DNA from 4 places in the Cohnella sp. GCM10020058 genome. Region 1 is predicted to be linked to each of the others. Evidence: riboswitches for the same ligand, from Rfam matches in the RefSeq annotation. Region 1 holds a riboswitch; each other region holds the start of a gene.
The links. Region 1 has a riboswitch for cyclic di-AMP ahead of ACFSR7_RS19165 (KamA family radical SAM protein). Riboswitches for the same ligand answer to the same signal wherever they lie in the genome.

Region 2: it holds a riboswitch for cyclic di-AMP, as region 1 does, so the genes downstream of both, ACFSR7_RS13825 (APC family permease) here and ACFSR7_RS19165 (KamA family radical SAM protein) in region 1, are expected to answer to the same signal.
Region 3: it holds a riboswitch for cyclic di-AMP, as region 1 does, so the genes downstream of both, ACFSR7_RS03345 (TrkH family potassium uptake protein) here and ACFSR7_RS19165 (KamA family radical SAM protein) in region 1, are expected to answer to the same signal.
Region 4: it holds a riboswitch for cyclic di-AMP, as region 1 does, so the genes downstream of both, ACFSR7_RS24480 (resuscitation-promoting factor) here and ACFSR7_RS19165 (KamA family radical SAM protein) in region 1, are expected to answer to the same signal.

The regions. Positions count from the first base shown of each region.
Region 1 is NZ_JBHUJV010000009.1:880,765-888,161, reverse strand. It holds gene ACFSR7_RS19185 (DUF4247 domain-containing protein) at 382-1,164, opposite strand; gene ACFSR7_RS19180 (DUF4178 domain-containing protein) at 1,161-1,676, opposite strand; gene ACFSR7_RS19175 (DUF350 domain-containing protein) at 1,701-2,105, opposite strand; gene ACFSR7_RS19170 (PspA/IM30 family protein) at 2,274-2,942, opposite strand; gene ACFSR7_RS19165 (KamA family radical SAM protein) at 3,109-4,182, opposite strand; cyclic di-AMP (ydaO/yuaA leader) riboswitch at 4,346-4,491, opposite strand; gene ACFSR7_RS19160 (serine hydroxymethyltransferase) at 4,599-5,849, opposite strand; gene ACFSR7_RS19155 (TIGR01440 family protein) at 6,235-6,828, opposite strand; gene rpiB (ribose 5-phosphate isomerase B) at 6,852-7,310, opposite strand.
Region 2 is NZ_JBHUJV010000008.1:309,478-316,874, forward strand. It holds gene ACFSR7_RS13820 (M4 family metallopeptidase) at 1-2,872, shown strand, start outside; cyclic di-AMP (ydaO/yuaA leader) riboswitch at 3,134-3,293, shown strand; gene ACFSR7_RS13825 (APC family permease) at 3,393-5,210, shown strand; gene ACFSR7_RS13830 (galactose-binding domain-containing protein) at 5,485-7,397, shown strand, end outside.
Region 3 is NZ_JBHUJV010000002.1:151-7,547, reverse strand. It holds gene uvrC (excinuclease ABC subunit UvrC) at 1-100, shown strand, start outside; gene ACFSR7_RS03360 (ABC transporter substrate-binding protein) at 406-1,431, shown strand; gene ACFSR7_RS03355 (hypothetical protein) at 1,913-2,527, shown strand; gene ACFSR7_RS03350 (hypothetical protein) at 2,524-4,200, opposite strand; cyclic di-AMP (ydaO/yuaA leader) riboswitch at 4,474-4,619, shown strand; gene ACFSR7_RS03345 (TrkH family potassium uptake protein) at 4,701-6,044, shown strand; gene ACFSR7_RS03340 (TrkH family potassium uptake protein) at 6,070-7,397, shown strand, end outside.
Region 4 is NZ_JBHUJV010000014.1:10,999-18,395, reverse strand. It holds gene veg (biofilm formation stimulator Veg) at 1-121, opposite strand, end outside; gene yabG (sporulation peptidase YabG) at 274-1,158, opposite strand; gene rsmA (16S rRNA (adenine(1518)-N(6)/adenine(1519)-N(6))-dimethyltransferase RsmA) at 1,263-2,147, opposite strand; gene rnmV (ribonuclease M5) at 2,174-2,893, opposite strand; gene ACFSR7_RS24480 (resuscitation-promoting factor) at 3,101-4,252, opposite strand; cyclic di-AMP (ydaO/yuaA leader) riboswitch at 4,564-4,776, opposite strand; gene ACFSR7_RS24475 (TatD family hydrolase) at 4,931-5,728, opposite strand; gene ACFSR7_RS24470 (HD domain-containing protein) at 5,771-7,063, opposite strand; gene ACFSR7_RS24465 (AbrB/MazE/SpoVT family DNA-binding domain-containing protein) at 7,382-7,397, shown strand, end outside.

The DNA.
Region 1 (7,397 bases):
TTATCTATAGATCTGACTTTCACCCGGCAAGTAGCGATACTTGTTTTTGTGATCCGGGAAAAACGCAAAAAGTAGATGGAAGCATACGTCAATCCGGACTTTAGCCGCAGCAATCTGGCTCCTTTAGCTGTCCGGAGCGTCGCGGCCCACCAGAAGGCGAATGCTTTTTCAAAATGTCGGTTGGCCTCCGGATCTCCCTGCCGGTACAACGGATCGGCCTTAAACTTTTCCAGGTTAAACAAGTCTGAACCCATCGCCTCTCTGCTCCTTTTTTCACCTAACAAAAAAGCCGCCCGCCTCCCTCATCCGAAGATAAGGAATGCAAGCGGCGCGTGCTTCACGCCAATATGGTTTTTGGTTAAATTCCCGTTTCTGTTATCGTCATCGTCGCCTCGATATGCGCCCCGAGCCACCGAAGCTTGTTCGCGGCTTCGTCGTCTTGCGCGGCTTGAAGCTGGAGCCGGACTTGCTGCCGGAGCCGCTCGTGCCGTCGCGGGTAATGCTGCCCGTCGTCGACTTTTTCTTGCCGAACAATCCGTCGGAGCCTACGCTGCCGCTGGAGCCGGACTTGTTGCCGCGCTTGAAGATCGAGCCCTTTTTGTCCACCGTGAGCGGCGGCGCGACCTTCTGATCGCTGACCGTCGGCGTGCGGTAGGTACCCGTGGTTGGCGGATACGACTTTTGGCTGCCGTAGCCGCGATAGTCGCCGTAGTAGCCGCCTCTCGACGAATCGAACAGATTGCCGATCAAGCTCGCGAGCAAGTAGCCTTCCAGGAAAGAAGGACTGTAGTTCTGCCGCACGTATTCTTTGGAGTCGACCTCGACCAGGCTGTCCTCCGGCTTGTTCGGATCCTTTTGCACGTGAATGACCTGATCCGAATAGACGAGGAACATATGCTCGGGATCGTCCTTGGACACCTGCTCAGGCTTCTTCTTGGCCTCGAGCGCCGTCGCGACCTCCTGTACCGTCTCCCCCGCCGCCCGATAGACATACGAGGTCTGGCTGCCGCTGCCGCTTACTGACTCGAGCGGATACGTCTCCTGGACGTTAAGGCTCGGCCCGCACGCGGACAGCAGCGTTACGACGAGGGCCAGCATGACGGTCAGGTGAATGGAGGAACGCAGCCGTCCGCGAGTGGAACGCCGGCGCGCCGGCCGGCTCATCGTCCGCTTCCTCTCAGCCACTCCACGTCTCCCGGCAGTACGCTTTCGCCTTCATACAGCATGAAGCGTCCGTCCTGCCATTCGATCCGCAGCAGCTTGCGCCCGTCCGATTGGAAACGCCATACGTAAAGATCGCCTCCTGCGGAGGTAAAAGGCGTGCTGCCCGCCTCGACGATCCGCGTGCTGTATTGGTCCTCCAAATGGTAATCGATACCGTCCAACTCGATATGCGCCGGCACTTCGTCCATCGAATCGAGACGCCCGTCAATCGTACTGAACAAGGAATACGACAGATCGAGCCGCTGTTCAATGTTCAGATAGCGGACGTCTGCGCCGTCCCGAAGCGTCAACCAGACTTCGTTGCGGGCTGTCGGCTTGGTACGCCCGGTCACCTGGTAAGTGACAAGCGACACCTCGCACACATCTCCGGGCCCCATCGTCAGCACGCTTCGCTCCTGCGGAAGCGGCTCGGCTTTTTTCAAAATATTTTTAACCCTTTTGAACAAGCTCATCTCTTGTCCTCCTCTCCCGCAGCCTTACAGGCACGAGCCGATGATCATCGCACCGACCAGATGCAGAGAGCCCGCGATCAGGCCATGCCCTACGACGCCGTCCCGCACGCCTTCGTCCAAACGCAAATCTCCGATGCGCCTGAACGCGAATTCGACGATCCACTCCAGCACGAAGAGGATGACGAACGAAATGAAGGAGACAAGCAGCGCCTCGCCCAGATCGTCGGACGTCGCGATCGAGCGGGACAGAATGTAACCTTGTGCGACGAGCTTCAGCACGAACCGGACGGTGACGGCCGTATTGCCCCGCTTCATCTCTTCCATATCCTTGTACTTGGTGAAATAAGCGTCGATGCCCATGAGAATGAACAGAAGCACCGCGCCCGCCGCCGTCCACAGCAGCGTGCCGACCACGTTTTCAATCGTCAATGTTAACGTCTCTCCTCCCGCGGATAAAACCGGGCGATATCCGCATGAACCTGCGGGAATAAGCTGCCCGAAGCGCCCCTTTTCGGACGCGCCATGAATGCTTAACTCATTTTAGCTTAGATGGGCGTTTGAAAAAAGGACCCCGCGGGGGAGTCCTCTTGGATCGCCTTAGCTCTCGTACTTCTTCATCAGGGCCGCCAGTTCGTCTTCGACGGCTTTGTCCTTGCCTAGCGTCGCGAACTCGTCGTCCAGCGACCTGCCTTTGGACTGGCTAAGTTCCTCTGTCGCCTCGGCGTGCGCTTCCATCTGCCGGACCTTCTCTTCCATCCGGCTGAGACCGGACATCGCCGTGTCGGTACCGAATCCAGCCATCGCCTTGTTGATGCCGGCTTGCGCCTTGGCCGCGTTGGCACGGGCGACCAGCGTCTCGCGCCGGTTCTTGAGGTCGGTGAATTGCTTGCGCATCTCATCGAGCTTCAGACGCAGATTGTCGGCGGCCTGCTTGTTCTGCTCGTAGCTGGCCTTGTACTCGGCAACCTTCGTCTCTGCCGCTTTCTTCTCCTCGAGCGCGCGGCGCGCAAGGTCGATATTTTTTGCCTGCGCGGCGATGTTCGCCTGCTCTTCGCGCTTGGCGACCAGAGCCGATTGCTCCTCGTACAGCTGCTTGAATCGCTTTTCGATCGCGATCTGGGCGGCGACCGCCTTTTCCGCATCCTCGAGATCCTCTGCCATATCGCGCAGATATTGATCGGTCATCTTGACCGGGTCTTCCGCCTTTTCGATCAGGGCATATACGTTAGACAGCGTGAGATCGCGCAATCGTTTGAAAATAGACATTTACACGAATCCTCCTCTTGTCCGCTTGTTCGCGGCTATGTATTCTAGTACGCGGATGCAGGCCGACCGTTTCAACATTTCCCCGCAGACGCCCAAGTATCCGTCAAAATAAATATACATCCGGCCTGCCTCGGAAGGCAAAGCCGGATGTATGATAAAAGACCGATTAATCTCCGATCTGATAAGGCCGCTTGACGTAAGAAGTGCGGAGCCCGTAATCCTCGGAGTCCGTCCAGTCGATCGTCAGCGACCCGATCTTCGATTCGCTGCCCGGCAGCTCGGTCAGCCACAACGCGTCGTCGGGGCAGTCTGCCGTGATGAACTTGCCTGCGTCGTCGTCGGGTGACGCGTGAAACTTCAGATAGGCCTTGCCGCCTTCGACGGCCAGCACTTCGACGAAGCCAGCGTCGTGGTTCACCGCAAGGCGCGCCCGCCGCCCGAGCCCCGCCGTCGTCAGCTTGGCTTCTTCGACCAGATGGTACGCCCTGGATAGCGGCACCGAGAATTCCCCGTTCTCCTCGCTCGGACGATCGACGAAAAAGTAATACGGCGTCACGCCGGCCAGCTCGAGGCGATCCAGCAGCTCACCCAGCAACTCCGGCGCGTCGTTGATTCCGCCAAGGATCGGCGTCCGGTTCACGATGACGGCTCCTGCGTCGCGGAGCGAGCGGAACGCACGAATCGCTTGATCCGTCATCTCCCGCGGATGATGAATGTGCGCCATCAGATAAAGCGGCTTGGAAGGCGTAGAAAATTCGCGGATAAGGCGCAGCAAGCCCAGGTCGTCCGATATGCGCATCGGCTCCATGACCGGCATGCGCGTGCTGAGCCTGATAATTCCGACGTGCGGGATGGCCCGCAAGCTTTGGATTAGATTCCGCAGCTTGAGCGTAGGAAGGCTGAAGCAGTCGCCGCCCGCCAGAATCACCTGGCGGATCTCCGGATGAGCCGCCACATATGCGAGCGCCGGCGACACGCCCTCTTCGGCCTCCGTCTCAGGAAGCATCAGGAAAGCGGACGTCCGGAACTTATGGCGATAGCCTTGTGCCAGATAGTCGGCTTCGTCGTCGGAGGCGCCCCAGATCCCTTGGCCGCCGGCCGCCGGCAAAGATGGAGACAGCAGCTTGCGGAGCGGATCGTCGGCGTCGCCCCAGTCGATGAGGCTATGATAATACGTATTCGTGTTCGTGCAGAAAGGAGCGGCAGCGTCTTGGTCCATGTTTCTGGCGAATTCCGGCATGGCCAACGTAAATTCCTCCTTCTCCCGGTCTAAAGTCGACACGCCTCGAAGGACAGAAAAGACCCTTCTGCAACAGGCGCGCGCAATACGCTTAGCCAGACAGAGGGGTCTTGTAGAGACGCCAAAAGACCCGGCGAGGGTCATTCAAGCTTCAATAAATTAGATGTGACCCATCCACTGCCTACGAGGTTAGCTGACGGACTCGGGTAAGATGGTACCCTATGAAGCCTGGAATAGCTTCAATTCGCCCCATAAAGACTTGGTTCCCCCGTTTCCCGGCCGATACCGGGAATTAAGCGTACACTTAGTTTATACCGAATGTCCCGAATCGTCAAACAAATGGCGCCCAATTCGGCCTCGAAAGGTCAAAATTGGGCGCCTGTACCTGTTTTTAGGATACGCTGGCGAGCCTGGTCTTAGTATTCAAGACCTTGATACAGCGGATATTGCGAGGCGAGCTCGCGTACCAGCTTGCGCGCTTCTTCAAGCTTGGTCTCGTCCTTGGCGTTCTTCAATGTGATGGCGATGGCCTGGCCGACCTTCTTCATCGCCGCGGCGTCCATCCCGCGCGAAGTAACGGCCGGCGTACCGATGCGGATGCCGCTCGTGATGAACGGGCTCGTCGGATCGAACGGAATCGCGTTCTTGTTGACGGTGATGCCCACGGAGTCGAGCAAGTGCTCGGCATCCTTGCCCGTAATGTTCAGGCTGCGGGTGTCCACGAGCATCAAGTGGTTGTCCGTGCCGCCGGAGACGAGGTTGATGCCCTCTGCGGTCAACGTCTCGGCAAGCGCCTTGGCGTTTGTCACGACGTTAGCCGCATAATCCTTGAAGGACGGCTGCAGCGCTTCGCCGAGCGCAACGGCTTTGGCTGCGATCGTGTGCATGAGCGGACCGCCCTGCGTGCCGGGGAATACCGCCTTGTCGATCGCCGCAGCCCACGGCTTGGTGCACAGGATCAGGCCGCCGCGCGGTCCGCGCAGCGTCTTGTGCGTCGTCGTCGTGACGAAGTGCGCGTGCGGCACCGGGCTCGGGTGCTGGCCGCCTGCCACGAGACCGGCGATATGCGCCATGTCGACCATGAACAGTGCGCCCACGTCGCGGGCGATCTGGCCGAGCACTTCAAAGTCGATGATGCGCGGATACGCGCTCGCGCCGGCGACGATCATGCGCGGACGGTGCTTGAACGCGGCTTTGCGGACTTCGTCGTAGTTGATCGTGAAGGTCTGCTCGTCGACGCCGTAAGCGACGAAGTTGTACAGCAAGCCGGAGGCGTTGACCGGGCTGCCGTGCGTCAGGTGGCCGCCGTGCGCGAGATTCATGCCGAGCACGGTGTCGCCCGGTTGCAGCGTCGCCAGGTAGACGGCGAGGTTGGCCTGCGCGCCGGAGTGCGGCTGCACGTTGGCATGATCGGCGCCGAACAGTTCCTTGGCGCGGTTGCGGGCGATCTCTTCGGGAATGTCGACGTACTCGCAGCCGCCGTAGAACCGCTTGCCCGGGTAGCCTTCGGCATATTTGTTGGTCAGAACGGTGCCCATCGCTTCAAGGACGGCTTCGCTAACGATGTTTTCGGATGCGATCAGCTCGAGGTTGTCGCGTTGGCGGCCGAGCTCGAGGTTAAGGGCTTTGACGATCTCGGGATCTTGCTTGCGCAGATTGGCGGTCATGGGTGGTCCTCCTTGGGGTTATGAGAAAGTTGAATTTAAAGCGATGACGAGAATAACTGCAATCATGCAATCATGTTGCTTTTTTCATTTATGTTGGCCGATGACGAGGAGATAACTGCATACATGCAGGTATTTCTCATCATTTGGTTGTTTTGTTTACAGCTAAAGCAATTTAACTGCAATCTGCAGCTATCCGGCTCATCTGGCCGCCATCCCGCTCCATAACCTGCATATTTGCAGTTATTTCCGTTCGGAACGGGACGAAATCGGCGCCAAAGTGCGCTGATAGCCGCCGCTTTACTCGGGGTTAATCGGGCAATTCGCCTCTTCCGCACGTACGAAGGCTGAACAAACCGGCGGCAGAAGCCGTTGCCAGCCTGGCGGCTCAGTCGCACGTTCCGGAAGGCGGCGCCTCCCGGCTCGGCTTCGCGTATACTGCGCGCTCGCCGCCGATCAGCTTCGGCCGCGCGTATGCCATCGTCACCCGCGCTTCTCCGATCCAGCGGCCGGATGGCCTTACCGGCACGGCGACCTGGCGCAGGTGCATGCCGATCAGCGTTTCGCCGATATCAAGGCCCGCATCGACGGCTACCGCCTCGACGAGGCAGGGATCCGCCAACTGACTGAAAGCGTAGGCGGCCATGGAGCCGCCGGCCTTGGGCACGGGCACAGCCGATACGATCGTCCAGCCCCGGGCCATGGCCAAGCTTCGCTCGGTCACGAGCGCGCGGTTCAGATGCTCGCAGCATTGCCATACCGTCTCGAACCCCTGCCGCTCGCGGACGCGCCGCACGCCTTCGTAGATCTCCCGGGCGACGGCCGGCGCTCCGGACGTGCCGATGCGGCGTCCTTGCACCTCGCTCGTGCTGACGCCCAGCACGACGATCTGTCCGGCGCCCAGCGCAGCCGCTTCGGCCAGCTCGGCCAACGCTTGCTCGACTTGTCCCGATACGGGCAATGCTTGGTTACGGTCAGTCATTCGCTATGCGCCTCCGCTTCCGTTCAAGGGTGGAGTGCCTGCTGCTCTTCAAGGGCCTTGACCTTGTTCAGACGCCCGACATGGCGAGGCCCTTCGGAGAAGGGCGTGTCCAGCCAGACGCGCACGATCTCCTCGGCAACGCCCGGTCCGACAACGCGCTCGCCCATCGCCAGCACATTAGTGTCGTTGTGTTCGCGCGTGGCCTTGGCCGAGAACAAATCGTGCACGAGCGCGCAGCGGATGCCCGGCGTCTTGTTGGCCGCGATCGACATGCCGATCCCGGTGCCGCAGATCAGAATGCCCCTGTCCGCTTCCCCGCTGACGACCTTGCCGCATACGGGCACGGCATAATCCGGATAATCCACCGAATCCCCGCAATGGCATCCGAGATCGATAATCTGGTGACCCTGCGCTTCCAGGAAAGGGACGATGACGTCCTTGAGACGATAGCCCGCGTGGTCGGCGCCGATGGCGATGATCATGACTGTACCTACCTCCCTTGATTGTCAGTTGTATTATACCGAATTTGCCGAAAAAAGACGAAAAAGAGCACGCATGCTTAAAGCACG
Region 2 (7,397 bases), on a different contig from region 1:
GACGCTCCAGCCGAGCACCGTTTATAAAGTTACGGTGAGCAAGCTAACGTCGGCGAGCGGCAGAAGCGTCCGGCCGGACCTGAGGTCCGCTTACACCTATACGAGCGATACAGAGCAGCCCATGCTTAAGATAGCCAGCGTAAGCGGGGCCAAGCTGACGCTGACCTTTGACGAATACGTGGGCATGCAGGCTCCGATCATGTCCGGATCGTACCTCGGACTGGCGGTCAAGCTGAACGGCGAGGCGGTGTCCGTCACGCACGTTGTCGCCAAGGGCCGGCATATCGAGCTTTGGCTGGGACGTGCCGCAGCCGCCGGAGATACGGTTACGTTCAGCTATCAGCCGGACGCAAGCTCGACCGCTATCTACGACGATGCGGGCAACCGGGCTGCCGAGATCGGCTGGAGCGTCATGGTCAACCGTTCCAAAGCGCAGTCGGCTTACGCCTCGGCCGTCGGCTGGGCCCGTCTGCCCTGGCAGGCGGCGCAGGCGACCGGACATCCCGGCACGCACACGCTGTATTTGATCCCGAGCGGCGCGAATATTCGAAGCATCGTTTCCTTTGATCCAACGGCCGGACGAATCGAGACGGCAAATGTGTCCGCAGCGCCGGTGCGTCTGTTCGCGACAGCGGACTATGTGTACGCAGTGCTGAAGAAAGGAGACGGAACGGGCCGGATTGTCGTGCTGGACGCGAGCAATTTATCGCAGACAGCTGCGTTCGATACGGCGGATGAGCCGTTCGATCTGGCCGTGGCGGCGCCGGGCGAGATCTACGTGCTGAGTCGCGCGGCCGACGGCCAGCACCTGACTGCGTACGATCAAGCGGGAACGATCCGCGCGCGTGCAGATATGACGAGCGCGCAGGGGCTGGCGCTATCGCCGGGGCGGCAGCGGCTCTATACGATCGTGGACGGTGTAAAGCTCCGCGCCTATGCGACGATTGCTTCGCGTCTGTTGGAGACGGACGACGAAACGGCCGTTCCGGATTTTCATGGGCCGTACGTACATGAAGGATCGCCCGACCGGCTCTGGGTTTCCCCGGACGAGACCTATGTGTTTTCCGGTTCGGGACGCTATTACAAGTCGGGCAGCGAAGGAGACAGGCTGCAGTCTGGCGGAGTGCTGGGCGACGGCGTAGACGATATTCTGTTCGGCCTGTTCGATGAAAAAGATCAATGGCAACGGATGACCGTGCGGTCCGGCAACACGATTCGAAGCGCGTCATACAAGTTAGGCCCTAGCGGTTCTTCTCCCTCTACCGGTATGTTTTCTGGATTGGCAGTCGGTACGCTGGCGCTGGCTCAGAGCGCGAAGGAAGGCGTGTTCACGCTGGTCGCGACAAGTACTGAAGCGACGACGATTACGACGTACGGAGACTACGAAGGCGTCGGCTTCAGTCCGATCGTCTCGGTCTCCTCGCCGCTGAATGTTTGCCCGATCGTCGTGGATACGAACACCGGCAACCCGGGCACAGGCTCGCCAGGCACCGGTGCACCTGGAACCGGCACTCCCGGAACCAGTACTCCCGGAACGGGCACGCCGGGTACCGGCGCATCCGGTGGAAGCGCGACTGCCGACGATGCCGACGATGAGACGAAGGTTCAGGACGGGACGATCAAGCTCTCCGGCAACGATCTGAAGTCCTCACAGGAAGCCGGTGCCGACGGACGCTCGATTTCAATCGTCGAGCCCGACGCCGACAAGCTGAAGCAAGCGCTCAAGCTGGCGGACGGGCAGACGGCATCTGCCGGTACGGCGCTCAAGCTCGTCCTGCCTGTCGGCACAGGCGGAGACGGCATTAAGGTACGGTTGCCGTCCGCGGCGCTCGCGGCCGCGTCTGTCCAATCCTCGGGCTTGACGCTTGTGGTACAGACTGACAAAGTCTCGTACGAGATTCCCGTCAAGCTGCTTAGCGGCTCGCTGCTGGCGCAAGCCTGGGGAACGGCAGCAGTCCCTGACGATCTGCAGCTCGAGTTCGGCGTCGTCAAGTCTGCGCAATCAGAGCAGGCGAAGTCCCGGCAAATGCTGCGAACGGACGGCTATGCAGCCTTGTCCGACTTCCTCGACTTCACGATCGAGCTGGCTTCCGGCGGGAAGAAAAAAGAGCTGAAAAACTTTAACGGCATTTATGTCACCAAACGGGTAAGTATCGACGCTCCCAAGACGACAGGGGAAGTAACTGCGCTGACCTTGGACACCGTCACCGGACAGCTCGTATTCGTCCCTGCGGCGATCACCGTTTCCGAGGGCCGGTTGACTGCGGCGATCCGGACGCCGCACAACAGCGTGTATGTGCTGGCGCAGGCAGTCAAGTCGTTCGCTGACATTGCGGTCCACACGGATCGTGCCGCGATCGAGAAAATGGCGTCCAGGAAGCTCGTGCTCGGCGCCGGATCGGGACAGTTCCAGCCGGACCGAACAGTGACGAGAGCCGAGTTCGCCGCTCTCCTCGCGAGAGCGCTCGGTCTGCAGACACTGCCGGCAGCGTTCTCGTTCGCCGATGTGAAGGCCGGCGCCTGGTATGGCGCTCCGGTGACGACGGCAGTGAGCGCGGGGCTAATCTCGGGCTACGGCAACGGGAGTTTCGGTCCGGGCGGCGTCATCAAGCGCCAGGAGATGGCGGTCATGCTGGGCAGAGCGATCGCTTATGCGGGCGGATTGCCGAAAATTGCGGGGCAGGCAGGCTCCGGCGCTTCTGCCGATGCGGCGAAAATTCCTGCATGGGCTGCCGCCGACGCGCAGGCACTGCTCGCTGCGGGCATCATGCAGAACAGAGCGGACGGCTCATTCGCTCCTGCCGCGCCGGTTACCAGGGCCGAAGCCACCGTATCGCTCATGCGCATGCTGGAGAATCTGCAACTCATTTAAAAGGGATGCATACAACACCCCTCGTCCTCCCGTTTGGCGGGAGGCGGGGTTATTTTTTTTAATTCGTTTCAAATACTCGGGCATCCGAGACAGCAGAAACCTCAATAAATCGAGCGCGAATGTGCGCGGCTGAGATAATGCAAGAGCCGCATGAATGTAACCGTTCTCTTCGTAGGTTAACCGGCCGCCGCGCTGTTTCATCCCCTTCGGCGGCAGTTTACATGAAGATGGAACGTAACGTATGATTCATTTCGTGATTTAACATCCTAATCGCTGAATCCCGCAGATGCGGGAACGGGGGAACCAACCGGGTGCCGCGCATGCACGCCCAGGGGTGAATCGCTTGGCTTTTGCCAAGCGTAGGGCTGCTTGCCGAGCCCGAATCCGACAGCTAACCTCGCAAGCGTCCGGAAGAGGAGCCTGCGCCGCTATTCGCTTAAGAATAAGCTGCGGGAGATCCTTTCCTGCGGCTTTTTTTGATGCCCGTCAGCGGTGCCGGCACAGCAAAGGAGATAACCCCATGGTCAGCAAAGTTAAACGGCTTCTGATCGGCAGACCGATGAAAAGCGCGGAGATCGAGGGCGCCAAGCTGGGCAAATTCAAGGCGCTTGCCGTCTTGTCGTCCGATGCGCTATCGTCCGTGGCGTACGGCACGGAGCAGATTTTGATCGTCCTCATGGCGGCGGGCTTCGCGGCCGTCTGGTACTCGGTGCCGATCTCGCTGGCGGTGCTCGGCCTTTTATTTATTCTCATCCTGTCTTACCGCCAGACCATTTATGCCTATCCGGCCGGCGGCGGCGCCTACATCGTGGCCAAGGACAATCTCGGCGTCTCGACGGGACTCCTGGCCGGCGGCTCGCTGCTGGTCGATTATATATTGACCGTCGCGGTCAGCTCGTCCGCCGGCACGGATGCGATCACGTCGGCTTTTCCTTCGCTGCACGAACACCGCGTTCTGATCGCGCTCGTCATCATCCTTATTCTGACCGTCATGAACCTTCGCGGCTTGACCGAGTCCGCCTCCGTGCTCGCGACGCCGATCTACTTATTCGTCGTAGCGATCTTCGTGCTCATCGCTGCCGGCATCGTCAAGTACGCAACGGGCAGCGCGCCCGCTCACGTGCCGGAATTCGGCGCCGCCGTGTCTAACGTCAGTCTCTTCCTGCTCCTCAAGGCATTCAGCTCGGGCTGCTCCGCGCTCACAGGCGTCGAAGCCGTATCCAATGCCATTCCCAACTTCAAAAAGCCGGCCGAGCGCAACGCCGCCGCCACGCTGATCATGATGGGCACGATTCTGGGCGCGATGTTTATCGGCATCAGCCTGCTCGCTTATTGGTACGGCGTCGCGCCGGACGAAAAGCAGACGGTCGTCTCGCAAATCGCCGAATCGACCTTCGGTCGAGGTACGATCTATTACGTCATCCAGGCGCTGACCGCGCTGATTCTGGTGCTGGCGGCGAATACGGCGTACTCCGCGTTCCCGCTGCTGGCGTTCATGCTGGCCAAGGACAAATACATGCCGCACGCCTTCATGGTTCGCGGAGACCGGCTCGGTTACTCCAACGGCATCATTTTCCTCGGCGTGTTCTCGGCGCTGCTGGTCATCATTTTCCACGGCAACACCGAAAACCTGATCCCGCTCTACGCGGTCGGCGTCTTCATCCCGTTCACGCTGTCGCAGCTCGGCATGATGGTGCGCTGGATCCGGCTACGCCCGCAAGGCTGGATGACGCGCCTGCTTGTCAATACGATCGGCATGCTGACGACGCTGAGCATCACGCTCATCTTTATTTTCACCAAGTTCACGCATGTGTGGATGGTGTTCGTGTTCCTGCCGGTCGTCATGTGGACGTTCTTCGCCATCGCACGCCATTACCGCAATACTGCCGACGAGCTGCGCATCGATCCGGCCAAGGAGAAGCCGTGCATCAAGGGCAGCACGATCGTCGTGCCGGTCGCGGGGGTCACCCGCGTCGTCATGAATTCGCTCAGCTACGCCAAGTCGCTGACCGACAACGTCGTCGCCGTCTATGTCGGCTTTGACGACGAGGAGATCGAGCGCATGGAAAAAAGATGGGCCGACTGGGATCCCGGCGTCCGGCTCATCACGCTCAGATCAAGCTATCGCAGCATTATCCGCCCGATTATGAAGTTCATCGACACGATCGAGTGGAAAACCGCCGAGACCGACCATATCACCGTCCTCATCCCGCAGTTTATCGCCAAGCACTGGTGGCAGCACATTTTGCACAATCAGTCGAGCCTGCTGCTTCGCGCTTACCTTTACAATCAAAAGGACGTCATCATCGCGACCGTGCCTTACCATCTGCGTCGTTAACGTCCGAAGAGCGCATGCGATCCGTCTCGTCCGTGATTTTGCGGGCGAGATTTTTTGGTTTTCGGCCTCATAAGAATCGTAGTTCCGCACACACATCTCATAGGAATGTACATCGTCGGACATGTATGTAAGCGCTTATAATTTAAAGGAAGCATCATCCATATACGGGAGGAGGAGGTTCGCAGCTCCGTGAACTTAGTCAGGCGCCACTGATCAGCCGCTCAAGTCGGAAGAGACCGGAATTTCGAGTTATCCATTTAAAAGGAGGCAGATGATGTTCATGCAACTGCATACGGGGAAACGGAAGCCGTGGACGGCTTCTTTGCTGGCTCTCGCGCTGATGGCCGGACTGTTCGCCAACCTGGCCGGGCTTCAAGCATCCAAGGCCTATGCGGACGGCCCGAATCTGGCGGCGAACAAACCTGTGACCGCGAGCTCATACGCGGATGTGTATCAAGCGGGCAATGCCGTAGACGGCAACGCCGGCACCTACTGGGAGAGCGCGAACAACGCCTTTCCGCAATGGATCCGGGTTGACCTGGGAGCAGCCTCGACGATTAATCAGGTCGTTCTGAAGCTGCCGTCCGGATGGGGGACGCGCTCGCAGACTTTGTCCGTGCAGGGCAGTCTGAACGACTCGGCGTACAGCACGCTCGCGTCGTCCGCTTCGTATTCGTTTAACCCGGCAACCGGCAATGCGGTGACGATCAGCTTCGCCGCCGCCAGCACGCGCTACGTCAAGGTCAACATCACGGCCAACAGCGCCTGGCCGGCCGGTCAGGTATCCGAGTTCGAGGTGTACGGAACCGTCTCGCCGCCGGCCAATAATGTGTATGAAGCCGAAGCAGCCGCGCTGTCCGGCGGAGCCAAAGTAAACACGGACCATCCCGGTTATACGGGGACGGGATTCGTGGACGGCTATTGGACGCAGGGCGCACAGACGCAGTTCACCGTTAATGCCGCAGCCGCCGGCAACTACGCGGTCGCGCTCAAGTACGGCAACGCGAACGGCGCGGCCAGAACGCTGAGCGTCTACGTGAACGGCACGAAAGTCAAGCAGACGACGCTCGCGAATCTCGCCAACTGGGATACTTGGGGAACCCAATCCGAGACGTTTGCGCTCAATGCGGGCAGCAATACGATTGCCTATAAGTACGACGCGACCGACTCCGGCAACGTTAACGTGGACCAAATCGCGCTGACTGCGGTGTCCGCTACGCCGACGCCGACGGCCACCCCGACCGCAACGCCAACGGCGACGCCTACTGCAACGCCAACCGCAACGCCAACGGCGACCCCAACCGCCACGCCTACTGCCACGCCGACAGCTACGCCAACCTCTACGCCTCCGCCAACCGGCTCCAACCTGGCGCAGGGCAAGCCAATCACCGCTTCCTCGGTTAACTGGACATATGTTGCAACCAACGCCAACGACGGTAGCACCGCGACTTACTGGGAAAGCAACGCGAATAGCTATCCCGCCACGCTGACCGTCTCGCTCGGCGCCAACGCCAGCATCTCGCAGATTGTACTGAAGCTCAGTCCGGACAGCGCCTGGGCGACGCGCACGCAGACGCTCCAGGTACTGGGCCGCGACCAGAACGCGACGACATTCAACAACCTGGTTTCGTCCGCGCAATATACGTTTAACCCGGCAACCGGCAACACGGTCACCATCCCCGTGAGCGCTACCGCCAGCGACGTGCAGCTGAAATTTACGGCCAACACGGGCGCGACGGGCGGACAGGTGGCCGAATTCCAGGTTATCGGCGTACCCGCGCCGAATCCGGATCTGACCGTGACGGGCCTATCCTGGACGCCGTCCGCGCCTGTCGAGACGGATAGCGTCAGCCTGACAGCCACCGTTAAAAACATCGGCACGTTGGCCTCCGCGGCGACGACCGTCAACTTCTACCTGGGCACGACCAAGGTAGGCACGGCGAACGTGGGCGCGCTCTCGGCAGGCGCTCAAGCCAACGTCAGCGTCAGCATCGGAGCGAAGGATGCAGGCAGCTACGCCGTCTCGGCCAAGGTCGACGAAGACAACGCCGTCATCGAGCAAAACGAGAACAACAACAGCTACACAGGCGCTTCCAACCTGACGGTCAGCCCGGTTCAGAGCTCGGATCTGGTCGCCACGTCGGTCAGCTGGAGCCCGAGCAATCCGGCTGCGGGCAATACGACGAA
Region 3 (7,397 bases), on a different contig from region 1:
GGCGGTGTCGATCGGCGAAGCGCTGGCCGCGCGTATTTTGGCCGCATTGAATGAAGATGAGGGCGGGGAAGCGGCAGAGAGCGCTGCACCTTCGGTCTAAGCGAAGCGACGGTCCAAGTGAAGCCGACGCATAGGGAAACGGGATGACGCAGACGTTCTCTGCGTGATCCCGTTTTTTTTAGCGGCGGACGAGCGAGCGACGGGTCCGTACACCATAGTGGTGCACGACGGGCATCGGGCGAGGCGGAGGCGCGGCGGGAGCTGCATCCATGCAGGAGAATGGTGCACGGAAGGCGTACGAATGGTGCCGTGAAGGGAAATAGCTAAAAAATGGTTGACGCAGGCTTTTTTTCGTTTTATATTGATAACGATTATCATTATCGTTTATAAAGTGGGGTTAGTCAATTGCGGACCAACAGAAATTGGATGATTCTCGTCGTGCTGTTGTTGACGGTGCTCGCGAGCGCTTGCGGCAATCATGCCAACAAAAACGCAGACGAAGGCGCAGCGTCTACCGGGGCCACAGCCTCTGCGGCGTCGGAAGCGGTGTCGTCCGCGCAAACGGCTTCTCCGGAAGCATCCGCCTCGTCGGCCGGAGCGGCTACCAAAAAGATCACGGACGTCAAGGGCCGCCAAGTCGAAATTCCCACCGATCCGAAGCGAATCGTGTACGTCGGCAGCGATCCTGGGGATCTTCTGGCGCTGGGCGTTACGCCTGTCGGCGCCAGCTTGAGCGTCATCGGCAGCCAGGTCGCTTATGGCGATCGGCTTCAAGGGATCGCGGACGTCGGTTATCCCGCCAACTTGGAGAAGGTGACTGCGCAGGAGCCGGACCTGATTATTTTTAACGACTGGGACGAACAGGGCCTGGCTCCGTTGGAGAAAATCGCGCCGACCGTCGTTATTTCCGAAAAGGGCGGCTTCGATCGAATGCATGAAATTGCGGGCATGCTGGGCAAGGAAGCGGCTGCTGACGATTATGTCGAGGCATATGACGCAAAGGTGAAGCAGACCAAGGACCTGTTGGCGCAAAAAGGCAAGCAAGGCCAATCGGCAACCGTCCTGCTTATGATGGGCAAGGTCCTGTATGTTATGGGCCATCAAGGCTTTTCCGTGTCGTTGTACGACGCGCTCGGGTACGTGGCGCCGGCTAAAGTTCAAACGATGATCGATGGCGACGAGCGCTTTGCCGAGATCTCGGTCGAGGTCATGTCGGACTATATCGGCGACGAGCTGTACATTTTGAAGGATGAGGAGGACGAGACCAAAGCGCAGGCGGAGGCGCTGTTCACGAGCAGTCTGTGGAAGTCGTTGCCTGCGGTCAAGAACGGTCAAGTGCACATGTTGAACAGCCAATGGAATTTCGACGACCCGGTCACGCGGACGATGCTGCTGGATGAGTTGCAGGGCTTGAACGGTGCCGCGGGCTAAGGGAAAAAAGAAAGAAAAAGCAGGCGCATTGAGAAGAAAGCTTCTCTCGAGGCGCCTGCTTTTTTGTTTTGTAAAAGTATGTAAAACGCAATAATAATGCTGCACGCTAATGGCATATTAGTCTATACTACCAATAATATGCATTTATCAGACCCTACAATCGATCTCAGAGGAGTACCGTCATGCCAGCCTTCCTCCGTCAGTTCGTTATTGATCCTCGCGGATTGCATCCTCTTCGCAGGATTCGTCGCTTGCATCGTCACCTTTATCTCCGGCTTGAACAACCGCGATTATCTCGCGTTCAATGAAAAGACCACTGTACAATTGCAGCCGGGCAAATACCAGATTTATAACGAGTACACCGAGACAACGAGAGAAATGGGTTCGCTTACCATTAGCTTCTCCACCTCATGAGCAAAATTTCGAAAGGTTAGCCGTTCAGCCTGACTCCTATCCAAATCGTTGACCGAGGAGCATTCGCATGCTTGCATTTTTCCGCCAATTTGCCCCGCTCATCCTCACCGGCTGCATCCTCTTCGCCGGTCTTTTGACGAGCGCCTGTGCCTTTTTCACCAGTTTTCACAACCGTGATTACGTCACCCTGAACGCCAAAACCGTCATCCAATTAAAGCCGGGCAAATATAAAATTTTTTATGAATGGATCGGCGATCCGAACGTGCATGGACAGTCCGCTTCCGTGCAAAGCAGCAATCCAAGCGACGGAATGTTCGATCAGGTGATTGCCATGGTGGATAACGGAAGTTCTTCCCTGGATTTGACGGAGGATAAGTCGGATGTCTATTTCGCAAAACGGTTGAAAGGCGAGTCGATGTTTCGCTTTTCTGTTGCGCAACAAGGCGCGTACGGCATTACGCTGATCAGCAATACGCCGGACCTGCAGGGGCAGGTCCGGTTCGCGGTGATGAGCGACGTAATCCACTTGCTGCTGTCGGCGCTCAAAAAATGGGGGGTATTTTTTGCGGCCGCCGCTCCCTTTTTACTCGCCGACTTTGTGATGCATATACGGCTGGAGCGGCGCAAGCTCGCCAAGACAAGGCTGAGCGTTCATCCCGAGATTACGCCGCAAGTCCTCTAACGCGTGAAGTCTGCGGCCGGACCGGACCCGCCCCGTCGCTTTTCGTGCAGCCAGGCGATTGCCATCGCGACGGCAGCCGGCAGCAGGACGCTGACGAAGCCTGCGAGATTGTCGGATGAGAGCCCGTCGGACAGCATCTGTACGGCCATCAGCGTAGAGTCGAGGACGACGTGGGCGAAAATAACGGTCAAGAGGCCGAATCGCAACATGAACCAGGCGAACAAAGCGCCGATAATCATGAGCTCGATGAAGCGGGTCTGCCACGGAAATACGGCATAGCCGACATGGCCGAACGCCCATACGGCCGTCGCGGGCAGAACAGCGATGGCCGTGAGCGCCCTGGAGATCACGCTGCCGGAGGCGGAAGCGCCGTGCGTGCCTGCACGCTTAAATCTGCCGAACGCGCCGAGCCATTTGCGTACGAGGCCGATGCCGAAAAAGCGCGTCTGGATCTCCTCCGAGATGCCGGCGCACCAAGCGAGCAAGGGCAGCAGCCAAGGATAGTACATATTGTAGGCGGATTGGCTCGGGTCGGAACCGTAATAGCTGCCGAGCAGCAGGCTTAGGGCAGTCAAAACGATCGTTTGCGCTGCAAGTAGGATCACGGCGAGCAAATAGCCCTGCTTCATGGCGGTCTTGACCTGGCTGCCGAAGTCCGCGTCCTGCCAGCGCGGCCACAACGAGCGGCCCATCGAACGCCACAAGCCTTCGCCGCCGACGGCAGCGAAGTACGTGAGCAGCGCCTGAATGAAAAGAATAACGACGTTCGTGACGAGCAGCGCCGACACGTTGCTCTCCGAAGCGATCGCGTTCATGTCAACGGACGAGGCCCGCAGTCCGGGACGCAGATTGAACATGAACCCTGCGTACATGACGAAAAAGGCCGCCGACAGGAACAGTCCGCGTTTGAACGATGTCCATCCCCGGCATGTCGCGGCGTAAATAACGGCAAGCACGAACATGACGATCTGCGGCAGCAGGAAGCCGGTCATCGATAGCTTATCGGCAATCTTGCGCTGCTTCGCAATCTCGTCTGCGAAAGCCTGGGGCAGCGCATACCGGTAAGTAAGCACCTTGTCGGGCTTCACCAGCAGCTGTACATGCGCGTCCGACAGGCCGGTCTTGCGGCTCTGCAAAATGACCGAGCCGCCTTGCGTCAGGCTGCCGGTAGGCTCCCAGGCCGAAGCGTCGTAGCCAGGCTGCGTCTTAAGCCAGGCGATCGCTTCGGCGGTCCGCGCGTCTACGTCGCCGGCAGCGGCTTTGTCCGCATCGGTCAAGGCATCTCCGACGCGCGCCCAGCCGACGACCTCGCCCGATTCCATATGGACGGATACGCGATCGACGCTGCCGTCGGCCGCATGGATATCGACCGCGTAGACGTCCGTCGGGTAACGCGCATCCCAGTCGCGGTCGTATTCGTCGGTCAGCTTGTGCTTGGTCATATAGGCTGCCATGCGGTCGTCGCCTACATGCGTGATCGCCGCGTCGGACCCTTCGCCAAGATCCATACCCCAGTGCGCCGAGGCATAAGCAAGGCCGATCCGCTTGGCCTCCCCGCGGCTAATCGCGGCCGATTCGCCTTTCATAGCCGGCGCGATCGCAGGCAATACTTGCATGAACAGGAAGATAAGAAGGCCGATTCCCGCGGCGACAGCCCATTTGGATGATCTCAAATTACCCACTCCGATTCCGAATTGATCTGAAAAAGCGTATACATCGTCTTTTTATCCGCAATAGCTGGTCCTTCCGCTTATTATCGATAGGAATTGGAGCCAAAACAAGAGAAAGAGTTAGAATCCCCGTAAAAAAGCTGTTACACGGCCTAATAACGTCCGTATATCCTCATACAAGGCGATTTTTCGCATTTCTGCTGTTGTGTGTACCTATCGGACAGACTATAATGCGGTGTAATGTTTTTTATGGAAACCGAACCATCGTTTCTTCATCATACTACCCAGCCGAATTTCCGCAAAGAAAACGGGGGAACCACTTAAGCTTTTCCGGGGTGAATTCCGCGCGCCAAGCGCCGGATAGGGCAGCCTGATCTGGCCCGAACCCGTCAGCTAACCTCGTAGGCTGCCAGACAGGATCGCCGTGCGCCAAGGCACTGGAGCTCCAGTGTCTTTTTTTGCGCGCTTTTTCAACCGTTTGCCGACATGAGGTGAATCGTACTTTGCTTAAGAAAATTATCGGCTGGCTATATGCTTCCCCGCCGCGCGTGCTGACGATCGGCTTCGCCGTAATTATCGCGGTTGGCGCGCTGCTGCTCAGGCTCCCGATCTCCACGGTGTCCGGCGAGCCGACGCCGTGGCTCGAGGCGTTATTCGTCTCCAGCTCCGCGACTTGCGTGACAGGTCTCTCCAGACTGGATACGGTCGGATATTTTTCGGTGTTCGGCCGATGGGTCATTTTGATCCTCGTGCAGCTCGGCGGTCTCGGCTTCATGACGATGGGCACGTTGTTCGCGTTTTTTGCCGGACGCCGCCTCTCGCTCAAGGATCGCCTCGTGCTGCAGGAAGCGATGAACCAGGGCAGCCTGGAAGGCATCGTTCGTCTGGTGAAGCGCGTCCTCATTTATGCGCTTTGCATTGAGGCGGTCGGCGCGCTGCTGTTTACCTTCCGGTTCATGCACGAGATGCATTTCCGGCAGGCGTTCTATTACGGCGTGTTCCACAGCGTTTCTTTTTTCAACAACGGCGGCTTCGACCTGTTCGGCAATTTCCGCAGCATGGCCGGATATGTCGGAGATCCTTATATGAACCTGCTCTCGATCGTGCTCGTCGTGCTCGGCGGCGTCGGCTTCGTCGTCCTCTCCGACCTGGTCGAGCTGCCGACCCGCCGCAAGCTGTCCTATCATTCCAAAGTCGTGCTCTGGGTATCGGCGTTCCTCATCGTGCTCGGCACGGTCACGATCCTGATCTTCGAATACACCAACGAGCTCACCTTCGCCCCGCTGTCCTTCGGTGACAAGCTGCTTGCGGCCGCGCTGCAGTCCGTATCCACCCGCTCCGCCGGCGTCAGTACCGTCGACATCGGCTCCTTGCGGGACGCGACGCAGTTTGCGATGGTGCTGCTCATGTTCGTCGGCGCCTCGCCCGGTTCCACCGGCGGCGGCATCAAGACGACGGCGTTTGCGGTGCTAGCGGCCGCCGTCTGGGCGATGCTGCGCGGCCGTACCGACGTCGTGCTGCTCGGACTGCGCATTGAGCGGTCCAAGGTCAACCGCGCCATTACGGTCACGATGCTGTCGCTGGCCATCGTCATCACGTCCGTCATGATTCTCTCGATTACCGAGAAGCAGGCGTTCCTGCTCATTCTTTTCGAAGTCATGTCCGCCTATGCGACGGTCGGATTGTCCGCCGGCATCACCGGAGACTTGTCGTCCTTTGGCCAGATTCTTATTATCGTCCTCATGTTCATGGGGCGTCTCGGCCCGCTGACGATGACTTACGCGCTGGGCTCCAAGTCCGGACGCACGCTGTATCGCGAGGCGGAAGGCCGCATCATTATCGGGTAAATCCAAGGTAAAGGAGGAGAGACGCATGCACAAAAAAATGTACGCATGGCTGGTCGCCTCTCCTCCGCGGACGCTGGCGCTCGGCTTCGCTTTTATCATCGGCCTGGGCTCCTTTCTGCTCCACTTGCCCGTCGCTTCGAGCGCCGGCGTGCAAACGCGATATATCGACGCGCTCTTCACGGCGACCTCTGCCACTTGTGTTACGGGCCTGGTCGTGGTCGACACGGGCGATCACTATTCCATGTTCGGGCAGATCGTCATTCTCGCAATGATCCAGATCGGCGGCCTCGGCTTCATGTCGATGGCCACCTTGTTCGCGATCTTCCTGAAGCGGCGCATCTCGCTCAAGGAACGGCTGATCCTCCAGGAAGCGCTCAATCAGAGCAGTATCGAGGGCATCGTAAGGCTCGTCCGCCGCGTCGTCCTGTATGCGCTGTCGGTCGAAGCGGCTGGCGCTCTGCTTTTCATGGCTTGCTTCCTTAGAGATATGAGTCCCGCGAGGGCGATATACTACGGGATCTTTCACGCGGTCTCCTTTTTCAACAACGCAGGGTTCGATCTGATGGGAGGCTTCCGCAGCCTCACCGTTTATGCGGGCGATCCTTGGGTCAACCTGATCGCGATGGCGCTGATCGTGACGGGCGGTCTCGGCTTCGTGGTGCTCTCGGACTTGACGGACCTCCGGGGCGGGCGCAGGCTGTCCCTGCATTCCAAGGTGGTCCTGACCATGTCGGGATCGCTGATTCTGTTCGGCGCGATCGTCATTCTCGCATTCGAATACTCAAATCCCGGCACGATGGGACCGTTAAAAACGGGTACTAAAATTTTATCCGCGTTTACGCAGTCGGTCAGTCCCCGTACCGCCGGGATCAATACGTTAAACCTTGCGGATTTGCGGCAGGCGACGCAGTTTTTCATCATCCTGCTCATGTTCATCGGCGCGTCCCCGGGCTCGACCGGTGGCGGCATCAAGACGACGACGTTCGCGGCGCTGCTCGGCGCGGTATGGGCCATTATCCGCGGGCGGGAGGACGTCGTCATGTTCCGGTACAGGCTCGCGCAGGAACGCGTCTACAAGGCTTTGACGCTGACCTTGCTCGCGCTCGCGCTGGTGCTCGGTGCGACGATGATCCTGTCGACGACGGAGGACCATCATTTTCTCATGATCCTGTTCGAGGTCGTGTCCGCCTTCGGGACGGTCGGGCTGACGATGGGACTTACGACGGATTTGAGTTTGTTCGGCAAGATCGTCATCATGCTCATGATGTTCGCGGGGAGGCTCGGGCCGCTCACGCTCGGCTACGCGCTCGTGCCGAAGCGGGACAAGATGCTCTACAGGGAAGCGGAAGGCAA
Region 4 (7,397 bases), on a different contig from region 1:
CTTCGAGAACTCCCGTGCGTTCGATGGTTTTACGGCGGCCACCGTTGGCGCGGAGCATGATCTTGGATCCGATATGCGGCTCCAAGCTTCGTTTGATATCCAGAAGCGCGTTCTTGGACATGTCCACTACCACCTCTTTCCCTGTAAATTATACCTAAATCCAGGGGAGGTGTCAAGTGGTTAAATATTATAGCAGCGGACAAGAAATATTGTCAATAATGTTTTTCTAATATCATTTTAATTTTAATCAAAATGAGTCTGAGGAAATAGAATTTAGCCAAATTCCGCGGCCGTGAGCGTCGGGACGATGTTGGTGGGCTTGATATTCGGGAGTCCGATCCGGTATTTGCCCAGCGACTCGACCCCGCCGACGCCCCGCATGCCGCTGATCGTATTCGAGATGACGTCCGGCAAGTCGATCGTCTCCCTGAACGGCGTAAAGGCTGCGCGGACGGCGACATATACCGGATCTAGCGCATGGATCATAATGCGCGCTGGCGAGCTGGCGAAGTTGGCGCCGGCGGACATCAGCGCCTCGAAGTGAGACTGGCAAGCACCCGCGACGACAATCAGGGAGTCCTTGCTCTTATCGTAACTGCGCGCGGTTCGGACGGCCTGGATGAAGTTGCCCGTGTTTTTATAGCTCGACAGCTGCTCGTAGTCGGTTCTGTTCTTATAGACGCCGTCGTGGCCGGTAATCACCACGATATCGGGCATCACCTTCGGCAACAGGTCGGCTACTGCGGCCGCCATCTGCGATTCGTGACAGTGAACGCCTTCGGCGGGCATGCGCAGCTGCCTGTATACGGCCATGCTCTTTTTCAAGTAATTGACGTCGCCGTCCAGATGGAGCACCTTGCCCGGCATCTCAAAGTACGGTTTGCGCTGCCCGGACGAGGCCGCTTCCTCGATCCCCTCCTGGACATGGGCGCGCTCCGCCTGCATCCGTCTCACCGATTCGCCGGCCTGCACGCGTGCCGTCCGGGGGCCGCGCAGCTCGTCCGGGTTCCGTACCTGCTCGAGGTCCCCTACAGGCGCGTCCGCGAGCAGCCGATAATCCGTTCCCCGCAGCACCGCCGTATTCTGCAGCAGGGCCGCGATTCGGAACAATACATCGCCGCCGTATGATTTGCGGACGACCAAGTCCCCTAGCTTCATGGGCGAATCACCTCTTCGTCTATCCTATGGGGAGGGGCGCCCAATGGTGCACGCATTAACGCAAGCGAGGGTCCCCGTCGTCGACAAGACAGGGACCCTCGGTTCTATGCGATCATGCCGGCAGCAGCCAACGCTTCGGCCAGCGTCGCGAACTCCTGAAGCGACAGCGTCTCGCCGCGCCGCTCCGGCTTCACGCCGCTTGCCTCAAGCAGGCTGGCGAGCTCGGCCTTGCGCTCTTTGCCGACGAGCGCAGCCAGGTTGTTGTGCAGCGTCTTGCGCCGCTGCGTGAAAGCCGCGTGCACGACGCGAAAAAATCGCGCCTCGTCGGATACGTCGACCGGCGGCGCCTCGCGCCTGGTCAGTCGGATGACGGCCGAATCGACGTTCGGCGCAGGAATGAAGGCGCCGGACGGCACCACGCAGACGATATCCGCTACGCAGTAGTATTGGACAGCGATGCTGAGGGTGCCGTAATCCTTGCCGCCGGGCTTGGCCGCCATCCGCTCGGCCACTTCCTTCTGGACCATGACGACGATTCGGTCGAGCGGCAGCTTCTGCTCCAGCAGCGTCATGACGATCGGTGTCGTCACGTAGTACGGCAGGTTCGCGACGACGCTGACCTCGCTGCAGCCGGCGAACCGCTCCGACCACAGCTTCGCCAGGTCGGTCTTCAGCACGTCTCCGTGCACGACGGATACATGCGGATAGGGCGAGAGTACTTCTTCGAGGATCGGGATCAGCCGATTGTCGATCTCGACTGCGGCGACCTTGCCGGCTTCCTGTGCGAGTCGCTCCGTCAACGCGCCGATGCCCGGGCCGATCTCCAGTGCGCCCTTGTCCTTGTTGAGCGCTGCAGCATCCACGATTTTGTCCAATATATTTTTGTCGATCAGAAAGTTCTGACCCAGACTTTTCTTGAAGGTAAAGCCGTGCTTGCGGATAATATCCTTGGTCCGCGTCGGCGTCGCGATATCCATGGCACCCGCCATACCGCTTACGCCTCCCGCATGCTTCGTCATTCGCCTACTCCCTCTCTCGTCAGCTGCTTGAGCGCCTCTGCGAACTCCGTCCGCGTAATGCGAAACATCCCGAGCCGCTTGTAGAACTGCTTGCCGTTGGCATATCCGATGCCCAGCAGCTCGCCCATGCGCTCCCTGCGGCTTGCGGCGGCCGGATGTACGATCAGCCCCGCATCGATCAGATCCGGCCAGGCGATCTCCGGCTCGCCGTCTCCCGCGCTTGGGCCAGCTTCCGCGCCTGCGCCGGCCATCGCTGCCCGGTCCGCGCCTGCCAGCGCCGCCTCGGACGCAGACGCCGATGAAGCCCCGTCGCCGCGCTGCGCCGCGAGCGCTCCATCGGCGACGGCAACTGCGCCGCCCCCTGCCGATGGCCGCACGCGTGCCAGCGCCGCGCGTATCGCCTCCGGGCTCGCGTGCTCGACGCCGATGCCGTCCTTGCCGCGCGCATCGGCCTTCGCCAAGAACGCGTGGCTGCATCCCGGCACCCTCGCCTCGATAATCTTGCGTATTTTCTCGCCCGGCACGTCCGGATCCGTAAAGATAATGACACCGCGCCGTGCGCGGGCCAGCTCGATGCGTCGCAGCACCTTTTCGTCGATCGCCGAACCGCCCGTCTCAATCGTGTCCGCGTCGACCGCCCTTCGGATCGCCACGGTATCCTCCTTGCCTTCCACAACGATGATCTCTGCTATCTTAGCCAGGCCGATACCGTTCACCCCGCTCGCTCCGTTCGTTCCCCTATCCGTTCGTATTGCTTCGTATGCCCTATTATAGCCGACATCCCGCAAATGACAAAGGGAAGAGGCACAGGCCTCTTCCCAGGATGCAGCGACCCGACCAGGCCGCCGCCAAAAAAACTTGACCGCTCCGACATAAAACAGACACAAACTCAATAATAGCGGGTAATAAAAATTAAGAACCTATCAGGCGGCCGATGGCTTAACCGGTCCGATCACGTACACAGTGTTGCCGCGTTTCTTGCCGAACTTATTCGCATACCGCTCGCTGTCGTAGTACACGTCGATCTTCTTGCCTTTGATCGCACTGCCCGTATCTTCCGCGCGGCGGAAGCCGATGCCCTCGATGTAGACCCACCAGCCCAAAGGCACGACATCCGGATCGACGGCAATCGTACGACCCTCGGATACCGTGGTACCGGAAGCGGTGATGCCGTAGCCCGCGTCGCCTACGTCTTTGCCCGTCGAAGCCGGACCCGCGGAATACGCGGTTAACGTGACGCCGGATAAAACGCTCTTTACCTTCACGGATTTGCCGTTCAATTGGAGTGTCTTAACTTCGTCTGCGGCTTTGTTGTAGGCAAGCGACACGACGGCCGCTTTTTTCTTCGCGCCGACGGCTACGACTTGCTGCACGATCGGCTGATCAAGCGATTTGTAGATGAGCTGTTCGTTAACGAGCTTGCCGTCTTCGTAGACGCGCTCGAATTTTTTCACCAGTAAGCCTTGCTTGCCCGTCTGCATGACCTTCGTCTTGCCGACCAGCAAGTTCTGATCCGCTGTCTTGACAACTTTGTACGCCATCGGATGCTCGGTCGTGACGACCTCGCGTGTGACGCGGACGACCTTCACCTGCAGTCCCTCGTCGATCTTTGACGTGAGTGCCGGCGTAACTTTGTCTTCTGCGGAGAGCGTGATGCCTTCATTTTGCAGCAGATCACCCACCGTCTTGACTGTTGTATATTTGGTCTCTTTCTTCCCGTCTGCGACGAGCTGAACGCTCATAGCCCGATCGATGACGACTCGCGTGCCGTCCTCTACCGAGGACGTGAGCGCTGCCGACAACCGATCGTTTGGACCGACCGTGATGCCAATCTCCTTAAGCAAGGCGGAGACATCGGAAGTGCGGGTTTGGATGACGGTAGATTTCCCGCCGTCCACGACGGTCACGCTCTTGGCGGACGCGCCGTGCAGCAGCATGATGAGACAGATGGTAAGAGCAAAGGACAAGATTGCGCTCAAGAGAATCAAACGCAGATGCTCATGCAACCATCGCGCTGCGGTAAGCTTGCCGGTCGGTCGTGGATCATGGGTCCCTTGAAGGGGGATTGCACCCATTTTCTCGTTCCTCCTTCATAGCCTCGCCGTCGACTGTTTTACATGATATTCGTCTGACGCGACTATCCATTTGTGATAACGGCGCTGGAAGCTTAGTGTGGAGCGGCTTGCACACTAGCGAATTGCGCCGCCTTGCCCAGCTATGGAGGCATGTCATGCGCCTGCCATTCATCCCGTGGGTGCTTCCGTGGAGCGGTCTTAGCGGCTATCGGCACCGAACGCGTAAATTCGGGCACAAAAAAAGCCTGCGACAGAGGGCCTGGTCGTGGCTTCCGCTCAACTGGACGAGGGACGATGGGGCGGCACGAGGTTACCTCTCTCTACTACGCTTGCGAGGTTAGCTGTCGGGTTCGGGCGTCGAGAGTCTGCCCTAAGCGATCAAGCGGTCTGCCGTCAGCCGGACGGCGCCCGTCGTTCGCTACTCACCCCAAGATTGCTCGGACCGCTGGGACATCGGCAAGCGCCGATATCGTCCGCGTCGGGTCCCCCGCTCTCCCCGCTGGGAGATTAAGCGCACTGGAAAAGGAATGTCATATTCGGACTTCTGGATTAGATAATAACCCGCACGCCCCAAAGGTGTAAAGAACGTGCAAAGAGCGAATTTCAGCGTTTTAAGGCAAATTTCAGCCATATTTTTAGGATTTCGAAGGCAAAAGCTAGTTTTTTCTTAGAAAATATTTATTTTTCTGCGTTTGTTGGCGCTTTTTCTTCGAGTCGAAAACAGACACGTGCATTTCGATCCGTAATTTCTTCTATTTTTTCCCTAGAAAGGCCTGTGATTTCCGCGGCGGAATCAGCTACAAACTGCACATAAGACGACTCGTTTCGCTTGCCACGATAGGGGTGGGGGGTAAGGTACGGAGCATCGGTTTCGATCAACAATCGGTCCAGGGGGACACGGGCCAATACCTCTTTGGGAACGCGCGCGTTTTTGAAGGTGACCGGCCCGCCGAAGGAGATATAGAAGTTCATATCCAAGCATTGCTTGGCCGTCTCCCAGCTGCCGGAGTAGCAGTGCATGATGCCCCCGATCTCGGCTGCTCCTTCTTCGCGAAGAATACGGACGACGTCCTCATGAGCATCCCGATTGTGAATGATGATCGGCTTGCCGATCCGCTTCGCGAGCCGGATCTGTTCGCGGAATACGAGCTGCTGGACGTCCTTGGGCGAAGTGTCCCAATAATAATCGAGCCCGATCTCGCCGATCGCCACGACTTTGGGGTGACTGCATAGTGATTCGATCCAGCCCAGGTCATCCTCCAATCGCATGTCGACGGCATCCGTCGGGTGCCAGCCTACGGCCGCATAGATAAAATCGTACTTTTCGGCTAATGCAATGGTCGTCGGGATCGTCTCCCGGTTGAAGCCGATATTGACAATCGTACCGACGCCCGCTTCCTTGGCCCGCGCAATCACTTCTTCTCTATCGTCGTCAAACTTTGGTGAGTCCAGATGGGCGTGCGTATCGAACAGCATGTCGTGAACGCCTCCTTTGGTCAAATCAATTTGGTATAAGATCTATAAACCCAGCAGTTCGCGAATCTCGGGTTTAAGATCATGGACATGCGGGAGCACCAGGTCTTCGGGATAATAGATATAATACTTCCCGGTATGAAGTCCCGCGATCGACCGGACGATATCGCTTTTTAAAGATATCTCGGTCAATCGATCTTTTTCGTCCAGCACGAGGACGGGGGTCTTTTCTTTGGGCTCGGGATCCGGAGATCCTGGCTTGTACACGTCGTAGGGAAGGTTCGTCGGCGTGTCCATCTGAAGGTGGTAATCAGGGTGCAGACCGATCCTTTCCCATTGCTCCCGCAGCTCCGCCTCCAGTGTTTCGTGCGGACTGTCGAGGGGTACATACTTGTACAATCGGCGGTTTAAGAACCGTTTACATAAGTCCGCCAATATCTCGTCTTCTTCGTCCGCCCATTGGCCGAACGCAGTCTGTACCATCGCTTCATCCAGCGCCAGATAGTCCCGCAGTCCGATCGTGCCGTTCAACAACTGCGCTAGCGGCGGCAGCAGGAATTTGAACGCATGGCCCCCGCGGAACAACTCGCGCGCCCTCATGAAAATTTGCCTCAGTACGATATCCGAACTGCGCGTCACGGGATGAAAGTAGATCTGCCAATACATTTGATATCTCGACATCAAATAATCTTCTACTGCATGCATCCCGCTCTCCTTCACCACGATTCGCCCCTTATAAGGACGCAGCACGCGCAAGATCCGATCGAGGTCGAAGGTACCGTAGTTCACGCCCGTGAAGTACGCATCCCTGAGCAAATAATCCATTCGGTCCGCGTCCATCTGGCTGGACACGAGGCTCACGACGATCGGCTTGTCGTACGTCTTGCAGATGACGGCGGCAACCTTTTGCGGGAAATCCTCGCTTACTTCCTTTAATACCCGATTGATCTCGGTATCTCCCAATATAATCGCGCACGACCACTCCTCATGATCCGTATCGAACACTTGTTCGATGGCGTGGGAAAAAGGACCGTGTCCGACATCGTGCAGCAAAGAAGCGCATAAACTGACCATTTTTTCCTCTTGCGGCCAGTCCTGGTATCCGTTACGCTCAAATTGACTGATAATTCTTCGCGTGATATCGTATACGCCCAGCGAATGGGAGAATCGGCTGTGCTCTGCCCCATGGAAGGTCAGGTACGAAGTCCCCAACTGCCGTATGCGCCTCAATCGTTGGAACTCGGCGGTGTTGATAAGCTTCCAGATCGTCGCTTCCTGTACGTAGATGGACTGATGAACGGGGTCCTTGAATACTTTTTCCTCCCGAAGACGGTACATGTTTCGATCACCTCGTAGGTTTGGGCTTCACATTCGACAAACGATTATGATTTTGTCGAATGGTGTCATCCGCTAATTTTAAGAATTAATCCCGTTTTTTACCTAATATATTGGTGAATTGGTGCTAAACTGTGGAAGTTAGCGGGTATTCAGCTAAATTTCAGCTAAAGAAGCCACTATTTCTGGTTGACTTATTTGGGAATCGTTGGTACGATAGAGTACGGAAAAGAAAGAATTTTGTCGAATGATGGCGAATATGCGGAGGTTCTCCGACATTTCGTTTAATCTTATTTTACGCGAATGAGGGAGGATTTCCAAATGTTGAAGTCGACGG